3 regions of the Arthrobacter sp. CC3 genome follow, and region 3 is predicted to be linked to each of the others. Evidence: riboswitches for the same ligand, from Rfam matches in the RefSeq annotation. Region 3 holds a riboswitch; each other region holds the start of a gene.
What was found. A riboswitch is a leader RNA that binds a small molecule or an ion and turns the genes downstream of it on or off. The one in region 3 is predicted to bind S-adenosylmethionine.

Region 1: linked by a shared signal. The riboswitch ahead of PV761_RS07730 (aminotransferase class V-fold PLP-dependent enzyme) and the one ahead of PV761_RS01165 (bifunctional o-acetylhomoserine/o-acetylserine sulfhydrylase) in region 3 are both predicted to bind S-adenosylmethionine.
Region 2: linked by a shared signal. The riboswitch ahead of PV761_RS17090 (DUF1737 domain-containing protein) and the one ahead of PV761_RS01165 (bifunctional o-acetylhomoserine/o-acetylserine sulfhydrylase) in region 3 are both predicted to bind S-adenosylmethionine.

Annotation. Positions count from the first base shown of each region.
Region 1 covers NZ_JARCCY010000009.1:135,564-139,768, forward strand. Annotated here, with positions in the region: gene PV761_RS07720 (ribosome small subunit-dependent GTPase A) at 1-395, shown strand, start outside; gene hisN (histidinol-phosphatase) at 459-1,271, shown strand; SAM riboswitch class IV at 1,487-1,600, shown strand; gene PV761_RS07730 (aminotransferase class V-fold PLP-dependent enzyme) at 1,636-3,048, shown strand; gene PV761_RS07735 (class I SAM-dependent methyltransferase) at 3,129-3,917, shown strand; gene PV761_RS07740 (metal-dependent transcriptional regulator) at 3,950-4,205, shown strand, end outside.
Region 2 covers NZ_JARCCY010000031.1:10,563-14,767, forward strand. Annotated here, with positions in the region: gene PV761_RS17085 (NtaA/DmoA family FMN-dependent monooxygenase) at 1-1,229, opposite strand, end outside; SAM riboswitch class IV at 1,429-1,543, shown strand; gene PV761_RS17090 (DUF1737 domain-containing protein) at 1,578-1,889, shown strand; gene PV761_RS17095 (rhodanese-like domain-containing protein) at 1,886-2,296, shown strand; gene PV761_RS17100 (O-succinylhomoserine sulfhydrylase) at 2,297-3,505, shown strand; gene PV761_RS17105 (hypothetical protein) at 3,616-4,205, shown strand, end outside.
Region 3 covers NZ_JARCCY010000002.1:280,026-284,230, forward strand. Annotated here, with positions in the region: gene PV761_RS01150 (histidine phosphatase family protein) at 1-143, opposite strand, end outside; gene PV761_RS01155 (type II CAAX endopeptidase family protein) at 229-996, shown strand; gene PV761_RS01160 (VOC family protein) at 1,147-1,785, opposite strand; SAM riboswitch class IV at 1,946-2,061, shown strand; gene PV761_RS01165 (bifunctional o-acetylhomoserine/o-acetylserine sulfhydrylase) at 2,136-3,452, shown strand; SAM riboswitch class IV at 3,544-3,659, shown strand; gene PV761_RS01170 (homoserine O-acetyltransferase) at 3,672-4,205, shown strand, end outside.

The sequences.
Region 1 (4,205 bases), on a different contig from region 3:
ATGCCCTGACCGGCGCTGAGCGGGCCACGGGAGGAGTCAACGCCGTCACGGGGCGCGGACGGCACACGTCGTCGTCGGCACTGGCCCTGCGGATCAGTGACGCGCCGGCCGGAAGCTGGATCATTGACACCCCGGGCATCCGGTCGTTCGGCCTTGCCCACGTCGACCCGGACCGGATCCTGCGTTCGTTCCCCGACCTCGAACCCGGCACGGATTCCTGCGAACGCGGCTGCAAGCATGATGCGTCCGCCGTCAACTGCGGAGTGGACGCCTGGGTGGCCGAGGGACACGCAGGGCCGTCGGGCGCGGCGCGGCTCGCGTCCCTGCGCCGGTTGCTCGGTACCGATCCCCGGATGGAAGCGCAGGAAGCGAAGGAACTCGGCATCGTTTCCTAGCAGGCGGAGGGGCCAGGGACCTGACATCCCGCCCGGCCGGCCAAGAGACGGTAGTTTGGAACCATGACCCAACCCGCTTCGAGCTACAACGACGACCTGCGCCTCGCCCATGTCCTGGCCGACTCTGTCGACTCCCAGACCATGAGCCGCTTCAAGGCGCTGGACCTTCAGATTGAAACCAAACCGGACCTGACTCCGGTCACGGATGCTGACAAGGCAGCTGAAGAGTCCATCCGCGGCCAACTGTCCCGTTCCCGCCCGCGGGATGCCGTCCTCGGCGAAGAGTTCGGCAGTTCCGGGCACGGTTCCCGGCGGTGGATCATTGATCCGATCGACGGCACCAAGAACTTCGTCCGCGGCGTGCCGGTGTGGGCCACCCTGATCGCCCTCGTGGATGAAGGCGAGCCGGTGGTCGGCCTGGTCAGCGCGCCGGCGCTGGGAAAGCGCTGGTGGGCCGCGAAAGGGGCCGGCGCCTATATGGGACGGTCGCTTGCGGCCGCCACCCGCCTGAAGGTTTCGAACGTGTCCAAGCTCTCGGACGCCTCCCTCTCCTACTCGAGCCTTAGCGGCTGGAAGGAGCGCGGCAACCTGGACGAATTCCTGGGCCTCACGGAGGACGTCTGGCGGACCCGGGCCTACGGCGATTTCTGGTCCTACTGCATGGTGGCCGAGGGGTCCGTGGACATCGCCTGCGAGCCGGAGCTGAACCTTTACGACATGGCCGCCCTGGTGCCCATCGTCACGGAAGCCGGCGGCCGCTTCACTTCGCTGGAGGGAGTGGACGGTCCCTTCGGCGGGAACGCCCTCGCCACCAACTCAATCCTCCACTCCGAGGTCCTCAAACGGCTTAACCCGGACATCGACGACCTCCTCTAACACGCACGGCACCCCCGGGTGCGGCCATGAGCGAGGCTGATCAAGGCGCTGCTGATTGAACGCAGTGCCGAATAAACGACGGCGGGCGCCCCTCCCAAGGGGGCGTCCGCCGTCGTTTATTCGGCCGCATCGCCCTTCTTCCGGCGCACGTAACAATCCGCTTAATAATTGCCGCAGCTTTCCCGCGGCGCCGTCAATGTCCTAATCTCGAAACAGGTCACGAGTGCCAGCGCTAAACCCCGGTTTGCTGGCCGGCAACCCTCCATTCGCGGTGGGGTGCCCCGGGTGACGACCAGGCCGGTCCGGAACGGACCCGGCAAGCGCGGATCCCCGGAGTGAGGGGTCCCTTTACAGTGAGGTCCCCATGACTACTGCCACGTTCCCCGCAAACCCCGGAACCGCCCCCGCCACAACCCGCCTGGACGAGCGGTTCAGCGTCGCCCGGCGCCCCCTCTCGGCCGTGACCGGCGCGGAGATCCAGGCTCCATTGATCCAGGGCGGCCATGTCCGCTACGCGAACCTGGATTACGGCGCATCAGCACCGGCACTGTCCATCGTCTCGGCGTACCTCAACGAGATCCTGCCGTACTACGCCAGCGTGCACCGCGGCGCCGGCTACGCCTCGCAGATCAGCACGTCCGTGTACGAAAATGCACGGAACATCGTCCGCGGCTTCGTCGGTGGCAGGCCGGACGATTCCGTCATTTTCACCAGGAACACCACCGACTCCCTGAACCTGCTGGCTGGCTGCCTGCCGGTGGCGGACGGCCGCCACACCGGTGAGGTGCTCTACCTCGACATCGAACACCACGCCAACCTGCTCCCCTGGCAGGGCGTGCCGCACCGCAGCGTGGTTGCCGCCCCCACCCTGAAGGCCACCCTGGAAAGCCTCCGCATTGAACTCCGGCAGGGCGACATCAGCCTGCTGGCCGTCACCGGTGCCTCCAACGTCACCGGCGAAATACTTCCGATCCGCGAACTGGCCGCACTTGCGCACGAATACGGCGCACGGATTGTGGTGGACGCGGCTCAGCTGGCCCCGCACCGCCGCATCGATATCGCAGCGGACGACGTCGACTACCTCGCCTTCTCGGGTCACAAGCTGTACGCGCCTTTCGGGTCAGGCGTCCTCGTGGGCCGGCCGGACTGGCTCGACGCCGGGACACCCCACCTGGCAGGCGGCGGAGCCGTCCGCGAGGCCCGGCTGGATTCCGTCAGCTGGGCCACGGGACCGGCACGGCATGAGGGCGGCTCCCCCAACGTGCTCGGGGCTGCCACGCTTGCCCGCGCCACCCAGGTCATCGGCGCTTTGGACCAGGAGCTGTGGCACGCCCATGAGACCGCCATCCGCTCCTTCCTGGTAGAAGGGCTGCAGAGGATCGACGGCGTCACCGTGCACCAGATCTTCAGCGACACCAATGACACCATCGGTGTGGTCAACTTCTCCGTTGCCGGCTACGACGCCGGCCTGGTTGCGGCCTACCTCTCCGCCGAACACGGCGTGGGCCTGCGGGACGGCCGCTTCTGCGCCCACCCGCTGCTCAAGCGGCTGGGACTGCCCTCGGGCTCGCTCCGCGCAAGCTTCGGCGTCGGCTCCCGGCTGGAGGACGCCCAGCGCCTGCTCGCCGGCATCGAGGAACTCCGCCGCACTGGCCTGGGCTGGGACTACGTTGTGGACGCCGGCCGCTGGGTGCCGGCCAACGACACCCGCAGCTACCCCGAGTGGGCTCCCAACACCCCCGGCACCGCCGGCGCAGCACCCTGCACCGACGACTAAGGCCCGGGGGCCCTGCGGGCCGCGGTCCGTGCGGTAAATTCGAGGGGTAAGAATTCCAGCCTGCCCGAAGGAGACTGCACGTGGCACGGGGAGGCCCCAAACTGCACCACCAGCGCCGCTACGAGCTCGGCCAGAGCTTCCAGGACGGCGGTGAACACTATGACCGTGTCCGCCCAAGCTACCCTGGCGACTCAGCGGACTGGCTGATCCACAGCGCCGGGGGCGCAGCCGGGGCCGGCACAGCAGGCGCATCCGACGCCGCTGACATCGGCGCCGGGACGGGCAAGTTCACCGCGTTGCTGGTGCAGCGCGGCCTGGCAGTCTCCGCAGTGGATCCTTCACCGGACATGCTTGCCCAGCTGCGGCTCGTCCTGCCGGGAGTTCCGGCGACAGAGGGAACAGCGGAGGCAACCGGACTCCCCGACGCGGCGTTCGACGTCGTCGTTGTTGCCCAGGCCTGGCACTGGTGCGATCCGCTCCTGGCAAGCACCGAACTGTCCCGCATCCTCCGCCCCGGCGGGGTGCTGGGACTGGTGTGGAACCAGCTGGACACGTCCGTCCCCTGGGTCCACCGCCTCTCCCGGATCATGCACGCCGGGGACGTGCACAAGCCGGACTTCCGCCCAGCGATCGGGCCGGAGTTCGACGGGCTCGAGAGCCACCTGACACGCTGGGAAGACCCCGTGACCACCGGAGACATCGTCGAGCTGGCAAAGTCCCGCAGCTACTACCTCGCAGCCGGCGAGAATACGCGCGCAAAGGTCCGCCACAACCTGGACTGGTACCTCCACGAGCACCTGGGCCATTCCCCGGCGGACACCATCGGACTCCCATACCTCACCCAGACCTGGCGGGCGTTCAAAGCATGAGTGCCCGCAGCCAAAGCGGTAGGCTTGGACTCGTGAAGACCAGCGCGCCCTCCTCCTCCATCGAGGACTACGTCAAGGTCATCTACTCCTTCACGGAGTGGCAGGACAAGCCCATCACGTCCTCGCAGCTGGCCCAGCGGCTCGGAGTCGCCAACTCCTCGGTCTCGGAGATGGTCCGCAAACTCAAGGACCAGGGACTGGTTGACCACAAGCCATACAGCGCCATCACGCTCACGGCGGACGGGATCCGGCTCGCGCTCTCCATGGTCCGGCGGCACCGCCTGATCG
Region 2 (4,205 bases), on a different contig from region 3:
TGGACGGTGGCCGGGTCCACGAAGCCGGAGAACAGGAACCCGTCCCCGCCCACCTGGGCCCCGGTCTCCTCGAGGTAGTCAGCAATGTCCTCGGCTGTGCCGATGATGCTGTCCCCGGCGCCGCCGCTGCGGGCCTGCAGGAGCTGGCGCAGCGTGGAGCCCGGCGGACCGGCTTTGGCGAAGTGGTCCAGGGTGCCCTGGTTGCTGTTGGTGGTCAGTTCAGGGAGCGGGGCGTCAAGGTCGAACTTTTTGAAGTCGATGACGGAGAGGTACGAGATGGAGTTCAGCTGGCTGTCGATGTCGCGCTGCGTGAGTTGGCGCCGCTGCTCCCGGAGCTCGTCCGCTTCTGCCCGGGAGCCGACCACGGTGGGCTTGAGGACGAACAGCACCTTGACGTCGTCGGGGTTCCGCCCTGCCGCGGCTGCCTCGGCCCGGATCGAGTCCCGGTAGGCCTTCATGCCGTCCGCACCCCTGGCCAGGGCGATGGCGACGTCCGTGTTGGCACCCGCGAACGCCTTGCCCCGCGGGGATGCCCCGGCCTGCACCAGGACCGGCTCCTCGGGCAGCGGCGCCGTGTTCAGCGGCCCCCGGACTTTGAAGAACTCGCCGTCGTGGTTGATCGGGTGGACCTTCGTGTGGTCCGCGAAGATGCCGGCCTCCGCGTCCTCCACGATCGCGTCCGGCTCCCAGCTGCGCCAGAGCTTGCGCACCACGTCCACGAATTCCTCCGCCTTCTCGTAGCGGAGATCGTGCTCAATCTGCTGGTCCAGGCCGTAGTTCTGCGCGGCAAGGTCGCTGCCGGAGGTCACCACATTCCAGCCCACCTGGCCGTTGGAGAAGTGCTGAAGGGTAGCCAGCAGCCGTGCCGCGGTGAACGGCGGGTAGAAGGACGCACTCACTGTGGGAACAATGCCCAGGTGCTCGGTGGCGGAGAGCAGGTACGGAACCAGGGCCAGCGGATCGTGTTTGGGAGCGAAGGACGCCTGGGCCAAGGACACTTCGGCGCTGCCGCCGTAGGTGTCCGGCACGGTGAGGGAGTCCTCGATGATGAACAGGTCCAGCCCGGCCCGCTCAAATTCGCGCACGGCGTGCTGGTACAGGGCGGGTTTTTTCCAGTCGTACCCGATGCCGTAGCCGGGCGTGCCCCAGCCCTGGACGCCGAAGCCGTGACCCACAAACCAACCGAAGTGCAGCATGGGACTGACTGTATTCCCGTTCGATCCATTCACGGCTGCCTGATTTCATCCGGCGTTACAGCGGTTCATCTCCCGTCATTATCCTCCCGGCAGGTTCTTTTGTAACGGCAATATGGGGTCACGTACGGGTCACCGGAAACGCGGGGGCAGTGCCGCGTTCTGCCATGTCCCGTTACGGAAGATGACGACGACGGCGGTGCGGGCCGCCGTCGTAAGTGTTACGTTTTTGGGGAGTAATGAGAACCGGTGCCAAGCCCTGACTGGCCGGTCGGCAACCCTCCTTCCACGGCGGGGTGCCTCAGGTGAATACTCGGCATATCGACCCATTCGAGCTGCAAGCGTGAGAGAAGGAGATCCGTCGTGTCTGACGCACCCGCCCCACTGGCTACCGAACCGGCCGCCGCCGGCCAGGACCAACCGGCCCAGGACCTGCCCCAGGAAAAGCTGGCCTACAGGCTGATTACCGGCCCCGACGACCGCTCGTTCTGCGAGCGCATCTCCGCGGCCCTGGCCGATGGCTATGTTTTGCACGGGAGCCCGGCAGCCACGTTCAACGGCACCAGCGTGATCGTGGCGCAGGCCGTGGTGCTGCCCGCAGCCATCGCCAGCTCGGACGCCGCGGTGGCAACGGCGGTGGACGAACTTGAGTTCGACCTCGACTTCCCCGGCGAAGGTTTCGAGGGCCACGCATGAGCTACGCCGGAGACCTGACCCCGCAGGACGCCTGGGCCAAACTGGAACAGGGCGCGGTACTGGTGGATGTCCGCACCGAAGGCGAATGGGCCCACATCGGCATCCCGGACACAAAAGCCACCGAAAACGATCCCCTCTTCATCCAGTGGACGTTCCCCGGCGGCATCCCCAACCCGGAATTCATTCAGCAGCTGAAGCAGCAGGCACCGGAGGACACCGGCGTCGAACTGGTGTTCCTCTGCCGATCAGGCGTCCGCTCGATCGCCGCGGCAATCGCCGCCACGCAGGCCGGCTTCACCGCCTACAACGTCCTCGAAGGCTTTGAAGGCGAACCGGACCGTTACGGCGAGCGCACCGTCAACGGCTGGAAAAACCGCGGACTGCCCACCAACCTCGGAAAGAACTAAGTGACTTTCAATCCCGACGCCGCCGGCTGGAGCCCCGACACCCAGGCTGTCCGCGGCGGCCTTGACCGCACCAACTTCCAGGAGACGGCCGAGCCGATCTTCCTCAACTCCGGCTTCGTGTATGAGTCCGCAGCAGCCGCAGAACGCGCCTTCACCGGCGAAGACGAACGGTTCGTGTACTCCCGCTACGGCAACCCGTCCGTGGCCACGTTCCAGGAGCGGCTCCGGCTGCTCGAGGGCACCGAGGCGTGCTTTGCGACGGCGTCCGGCATGTCCGCCGTCTTCACGGCCCTCGGTGCGCTGCTGGCCGCGGGCGACCGCGTGGTGGCTGCCCGGTCGCTGTTCGGCTCCTGCTTTGTGATCCTGAACGAAATCCTGCCGCGCTGGGGCGTGGAAACGGTGTTCGTGGACGGTCCGGACCTGGAGCAGTGGCGGGCCGCCTTGGCCGAACCGACGACGGCGGTCTTCTTCGAGTCGCCGTCGAACCCGATGCAGGAGATCGTGGACATCGCCGCGGTCAGCGAACTGGCCCACGCGGCCGGGGCAACGGTCGTCGTCGACAACGTCTTTGCCACTCCCCTGCTGCAGCGCTGCGGCGAGCTCGGCGCAGACGTGATTGTGTACTCCGGAACCAAACACATTGACGGCCAGGGACGGGTGCTCGGCGGCGCCATCCTGGGCACCAAGGAGTTCATCGACGGACCGGTCAAACAGCTCATGCGCCACACCGGGCCTGCGCTGTCCGCCTTCAACGCCTGGGTACTGACCAAGGGCCTGGAGACCATGGCGCTGCGCGTCAACCATTCCTCCGCCTCGGCGCTCCGCCTGGCCGAATGGCTCGAGGAGCAGCCGGCTGTCAGCTGGGTCAAGTACCCGCTGCTGAAGTCGCACCCGCAGTACGAGCTCGCCGCCAAGCAGATGAAGGCCGGCGGCACCATACTCACGCTGGAGCTCTCGCCGTCGGCGGGCCGCACGGCGAAAGAGGCAGCCTTTGCGCTGCTGGACGCGCTGCGGATCATCGACATCTCCAACAACCTTGGCGATGCCAAATCGCTCATCACCCACCCGGCCACCACGACACACCGCGCCATGGGTCCGGAAGGGCGCGCAGCCATCGGGCTGAGCGACGGCGTGGTCCGGCTGTCGGTTGGGCTCGAGGATGTCGACGACCTCATCCGCGACCTGGAGCAGGCGCTCAAGCAGATCTGACCGGCGCAGGGCGGAACCGCCTTGTGAGTCATGCTTCGTGGTGGCCTTTCTGCTGGACCTCGGTGGCGGTCTTCTGCCCGGCCACTTGACGCCGGTGCAAGGATGAAGTCATGTCCTTCTTTGACGATGTGCCGGAGCCGCCCCAGCGGCCGCGCCCGCCCAAGCACGTACCTCCGGTTTGGGCCGGCCCGCCTTCTGACGAGCTTCCGGCGGTTGTCCCGCTGGGCCAGTTCCTTCACCGGTCGGCGCGAATGATCATGGCGGCGAAAAGCGTGGACGTCTTCTCCATCGGGTGCCTGATCGAGGTGGTGTGGTGCGTCCGCCGGTCCGATGAGACGGACAGTCAATGGAGCGTTGTAACAGATCAGTGTTTCAACCGCGGCGGCTACCGGTTGGATTCGGAAACCGGCCGTGGGGGCGCATTGCGTTTTGGTGTCGCCCTTCCGGACGGACGGAAGACCACCACTTCCCATCTGCACCTGGGCATGTTTGACGGATCGGAGCAGGTGGCGGGGCCGGTGCTGATGATGGCGGGCGGCGGAGGCGGTTCAGCGAACGACGAGGAAATTTTCTCCTCCACGCGGTTCTGGCTCTGGCCGCTGCCGTTGGGCGGGGACACCCTACTGGTGGCGCAGTGGGATGACCTTGGCATGGCCGAGGTGTCGGTGCACATCAGCGGCGAACTGCTCGCGGCCGCGAC
Region 3 (4,205 bases):
TGCTCGCCAGCGGCCTGCGCCTGTGCCACGCCGAGTTCCGTGAGCGGTATCCGGTAATCCGGCACCCTGTTGTAGATGGAGGTGTCGGCGTTGGCGGCGGACTGGCCGTGCCGGATCATGATGATTTTGTCGGGCGCGCTCATAAATTCCTAGCATAGGCCCCGGGCCGCAGGGCTTCAGGGAGGCGGCGGACAGGAAAGAACCAGCAAGTGCAGGCAAGATAGGAACATGCTGGTTCCCTCCCGCCGTCGTCTGCGGATCGAAGTCTGGATTGTCCTGGGTCTGTCGCTGGGGCAGTCCGCCGTGTATTCGGTGGTGCAGCTGCTCGACAAGCTGACGCGGGCGCCCCTGGCGGAAGGTACGTCCACCCTCAACCGCTCGCAGAGCAGCCGCGAATACTTCGACCTGACCTACCAGCTGCTGGACATTCTGTTCGCCCTGGTGCCGGTGGTCCTGGTCATCTATTTCCTCACTGAACACCGGGGGGCGGGGGAGTCCGGCGCTTCGGCGTTCCGCAAACTCGGCTTCAACTTCGTCCGACCGGGGAAGGACCTGTTGCAGGGGCTGGGCCTGGCAGCGCTGATCGGCATCCCGTCCCTGGGGCTGTACGCGGCCGGCCGGGCCCTGGGCATCACCACCGCCATCATCCCCAGCGCGCTGGATGCCTACTGGTGGACCATTCCCGTGCTGATCCTCTCCGCAGTGCGGCACGGGATCGTCGAGGAAGTCATTGTGGTGGGCTACCTGCTGGACCGGCTCGGGAAGTTCGGCTGGAGCATGCCGCTGGCCATCTTCGCCAGTTCCATGCTCCGCGGCAGCTACCACCTCTACCAGGGCTTCGGCCCGTTCATCGGCAACGCCGTCATGGGCGTCGTGTTCGCCTGGATCTACACGAAGACGCGCCGCGTGATGCCGCTGGTGATCGCCCATGCGCTGCTGGACATCGTTGCGTTCGTCGGTTTCAGCCTGTTCGGCAAGGCGATCGGGCTGGGTTAGCCGATCGGGCCGGGTTAGCCGAACCGGCCGGGTTAAAAGGATTCGGCCGCTATCGGTGGGTGGCGTCGTTGGCACCCGCTGATAGCGGCCGAAGATCGGGGGCAGCAGGCTGCCGGGTGGTCCCTTGGGGGACCACCTTGTGGAACAGGCTCAGATGGTTACTGCCCCGGAAGCGGTCTCGAAGGTGACCGAGAGGATTCCGGGTGTTCCCTTCGGGGCGACCCATTCAACGGCCACATCCTCCAGGGGCTTCTCCACCGGTTGGCCGAGCCATTCCGTGACGCGTTCGGCCGAGCCGGCGATGGTGAGGCTGGACATCTTAACGTTGCTTGGGTAGGCGTTGGACGGGTGAAGTTCCGGGTCGCCTTCCCACTTAAGCATGTACGGAACCTGCGGGTCTGCAATGAGGCCCAGGATGCCGATCTGCTTCCAGACAAGTTCGCGGCCGTCGGGGAACTTGCGGTTGCCGTTGACAGCCGAGCGGCCGAGGCGTTCTTCGAACGGTGCCAGGTCGTCCACTTCGACGCACCAGCCCATCCAGCCGCCGCCGGCTGCGGAGCGTGCCCGGACAGCCTGCCCGAACGGAGCCTTGTCGGAGGCCGGGTGGTCCAGGACCTCCACCACCTCCAGATACTTGTGCCCGGCGAGCGGGATAATCATGTTGCGGGTGCCAAAACGGGGGTGTACCCCGCCCTTCACGGCTTCGACGCCGAGGGCGGTTGCAATACGTTCGGTGGTGGCAGCCAAGCCATCTTGTTCACAGGCGTAAGAGACGTGATCCATGCGCATGCCCTCATCTTGGCACTTTGTGATGGAGCTCTCAGCTAAGGGTGGCCTAACCAAGATGGGATGTCATCGCGGACCCGCACAAGGCCCGTGAAATCACGCCGCTGACGTCCTTCGTCACAAAGCTGTTCACAGGCGATCCGCCCTTCCTAGACTGGGCCCAGGTCATGAGCGCCAGCATCGAGCCCCGGCTTGCTGGCCGGCAACCCTCGTTCCGCGGTGGGGTGCCCCGGGTGAAGACCTGGCCTGCCGGCAACCGCCGGGCGGCAAGCGCGGCACCAGTCCTGCCAGGGCATGTCCAGTACGGCATGTCCGGCACGGCCGAGGTGCCCTTCCTTAGAAGGAGCTCCCAGATGTCCAACGCATGGTCATTCGAAACCCGCCAGATCCACGCCGGCCAGGTGCCGGACAGCGCCACCGGTGCCCGGGCACTGCCCATCTACCAGACGACGTCGTTCGTGTTTCCGAGCGCCGAAAGCGCCGCCAACCGCTTCGCGCTGGCCGAACTGGCGCCCATTTACACCCGCATCGGCAACCCCACCCAGGATGCGGTGGAACAGCGCGTTGCCAGCCTGGAAGGTGGCCTGGCGGCGCTGCTGCTCAGCTCGGGCCAGGCTGCCGAAACCTTCGCCATCCTCAACGTGGCCGAAGTCGGCGACCATGTGGTGGCCAGCCCCAGCCTCTATGGCGGAACCTATAACCTGCTGGCCCACACCCTGAAGAAGTTCGGCATCTCCGTGACGTTCGTCGAGGATCCGGACAACCTCCAGCAGTGGAAGGATGCCGTCCGGCCGAACACCAAGCTCTTCTTCGCCGAGGTGGTCTCCAATCCGCGCCAGGATGTCCTGGACATCGAAGGCGTGTCCCGCGTTGCCCACGAGGCCGGCGTCCCGCTGATCGTGGACAACACCTTGTCCACGCCGTACCTCATCCGGCCGCTGGAATGGGGTGCCGACATCGTGGTCCACTCGGCCACGAAGTACCTCGGCGGGCACGGCAGCGCCATCGCCGGAGTGATCGTGGACTCCGGCAACTTCGACTTCGGAAAGGACCCGGAGAAATTCCCGGGCTTTAACACGCCGGACCCCACCTACAACGGCCTTGTCTACGCCCGCGACCTCGGGGCGGGCGGTGCCCTGGGCGCGAACCTGTCCTACATCCTCAAGGCCCGCGTCCAGTTGCTGCGCGACCTCGGTTCGGCGGTATCCCCGTTCAACGCCTTCCTCATCGCCCAGGGGCTGGAAACCCTGAGCCTGCGCGTGGAACGGCACGTGGCCAACGCGGTGACCGTCGCCGAGTGGCTGGAGTCCAGGGACGACGTCGAATCCGTCGCCTATGCGGGCCTGCCGTCCAGCCCCTGGTACGAGCGCGGCCGCAAGTACGGACCCAAGGGCACCGGTGCGATCGTGTCCTTCAACATCGCCGGCGGGGCCGAGGCGGGCAAGCGGTTCGTGGACGCCCTGGAGTTGCACTCCCACGTGGCAAACATCGGCGACGTGCGCTCCCTGGTCATCCATCCGGCGTCGACCACGCACAGCCAGTTGACGGCGGAGCAGCAGGCCGTTGCCGGCGTGACCCCCGGCCTGGTCCGCCTCTCGGTGGGGCTGGAGCACATCGACGACATCATCGCCGACCTGGATGCCGGTTTCCGCGCCGCCAAAGGCGACTGAGGACTATGACTCCCGGCGTCCGCGACGCCGGGAGTCATATTGATGTCACATTCTTAGCCATTGCGGCGACGCATTTCGTAGACTCTTTGAAGGTCATGAGTGCCAGCGACAGCCCCGGCTTGCTGGCCGGCAACCCTCCTTTCGCGGCGGGGTGCCCCGGGTGAAGACCTGGCCTGCCGGCCAGTTGGCGGCGGGCAAGCGCGAAGAAGAGGTCCTCAGATGACGATTGCCGTCACCCGCAGCGGTGTACCCGAAACAAATGTCCACGGAGTGGAAAAGAACGCGGATAAGAGCACAGGCGCCGGCACGGCGGGAACCCGGACAGATATCAACACAGTGGACACCAACGCCCCTGACGGCACCGTCAAGTTCCTCAGCGTTGGCGGGCTGGAACTGGAGGCCGGCGGCTTTCTTCCGGACGTGACGCTCGCCTACGAAACGTGGGGCACGCTGAACGCGGACCGTTCCAACGCCGTGCTGGTGCAGCACGCCCTCACCGGCACCACGCACGTCACCAGGGGTGCCAGCGACGAGGAAGGCTGGTGGGAGCAGCTGGCCGGCCCCGGCGCCCCCGTTGATACGGACAAGTACTTCGTGGTCTCCATTAACATCGTGGGCGGCTGCTATGGCTCCACCGGCCCGTCCACCCCGGCCCCGGACGGCAAGCCCTGGGGTTCGCGCTTCCCCCTGGTGACCCTGCGGGACACGACGGCGGCCGAGTCCCGGCTGGCGGATGCACTGGGGATCGAGAGC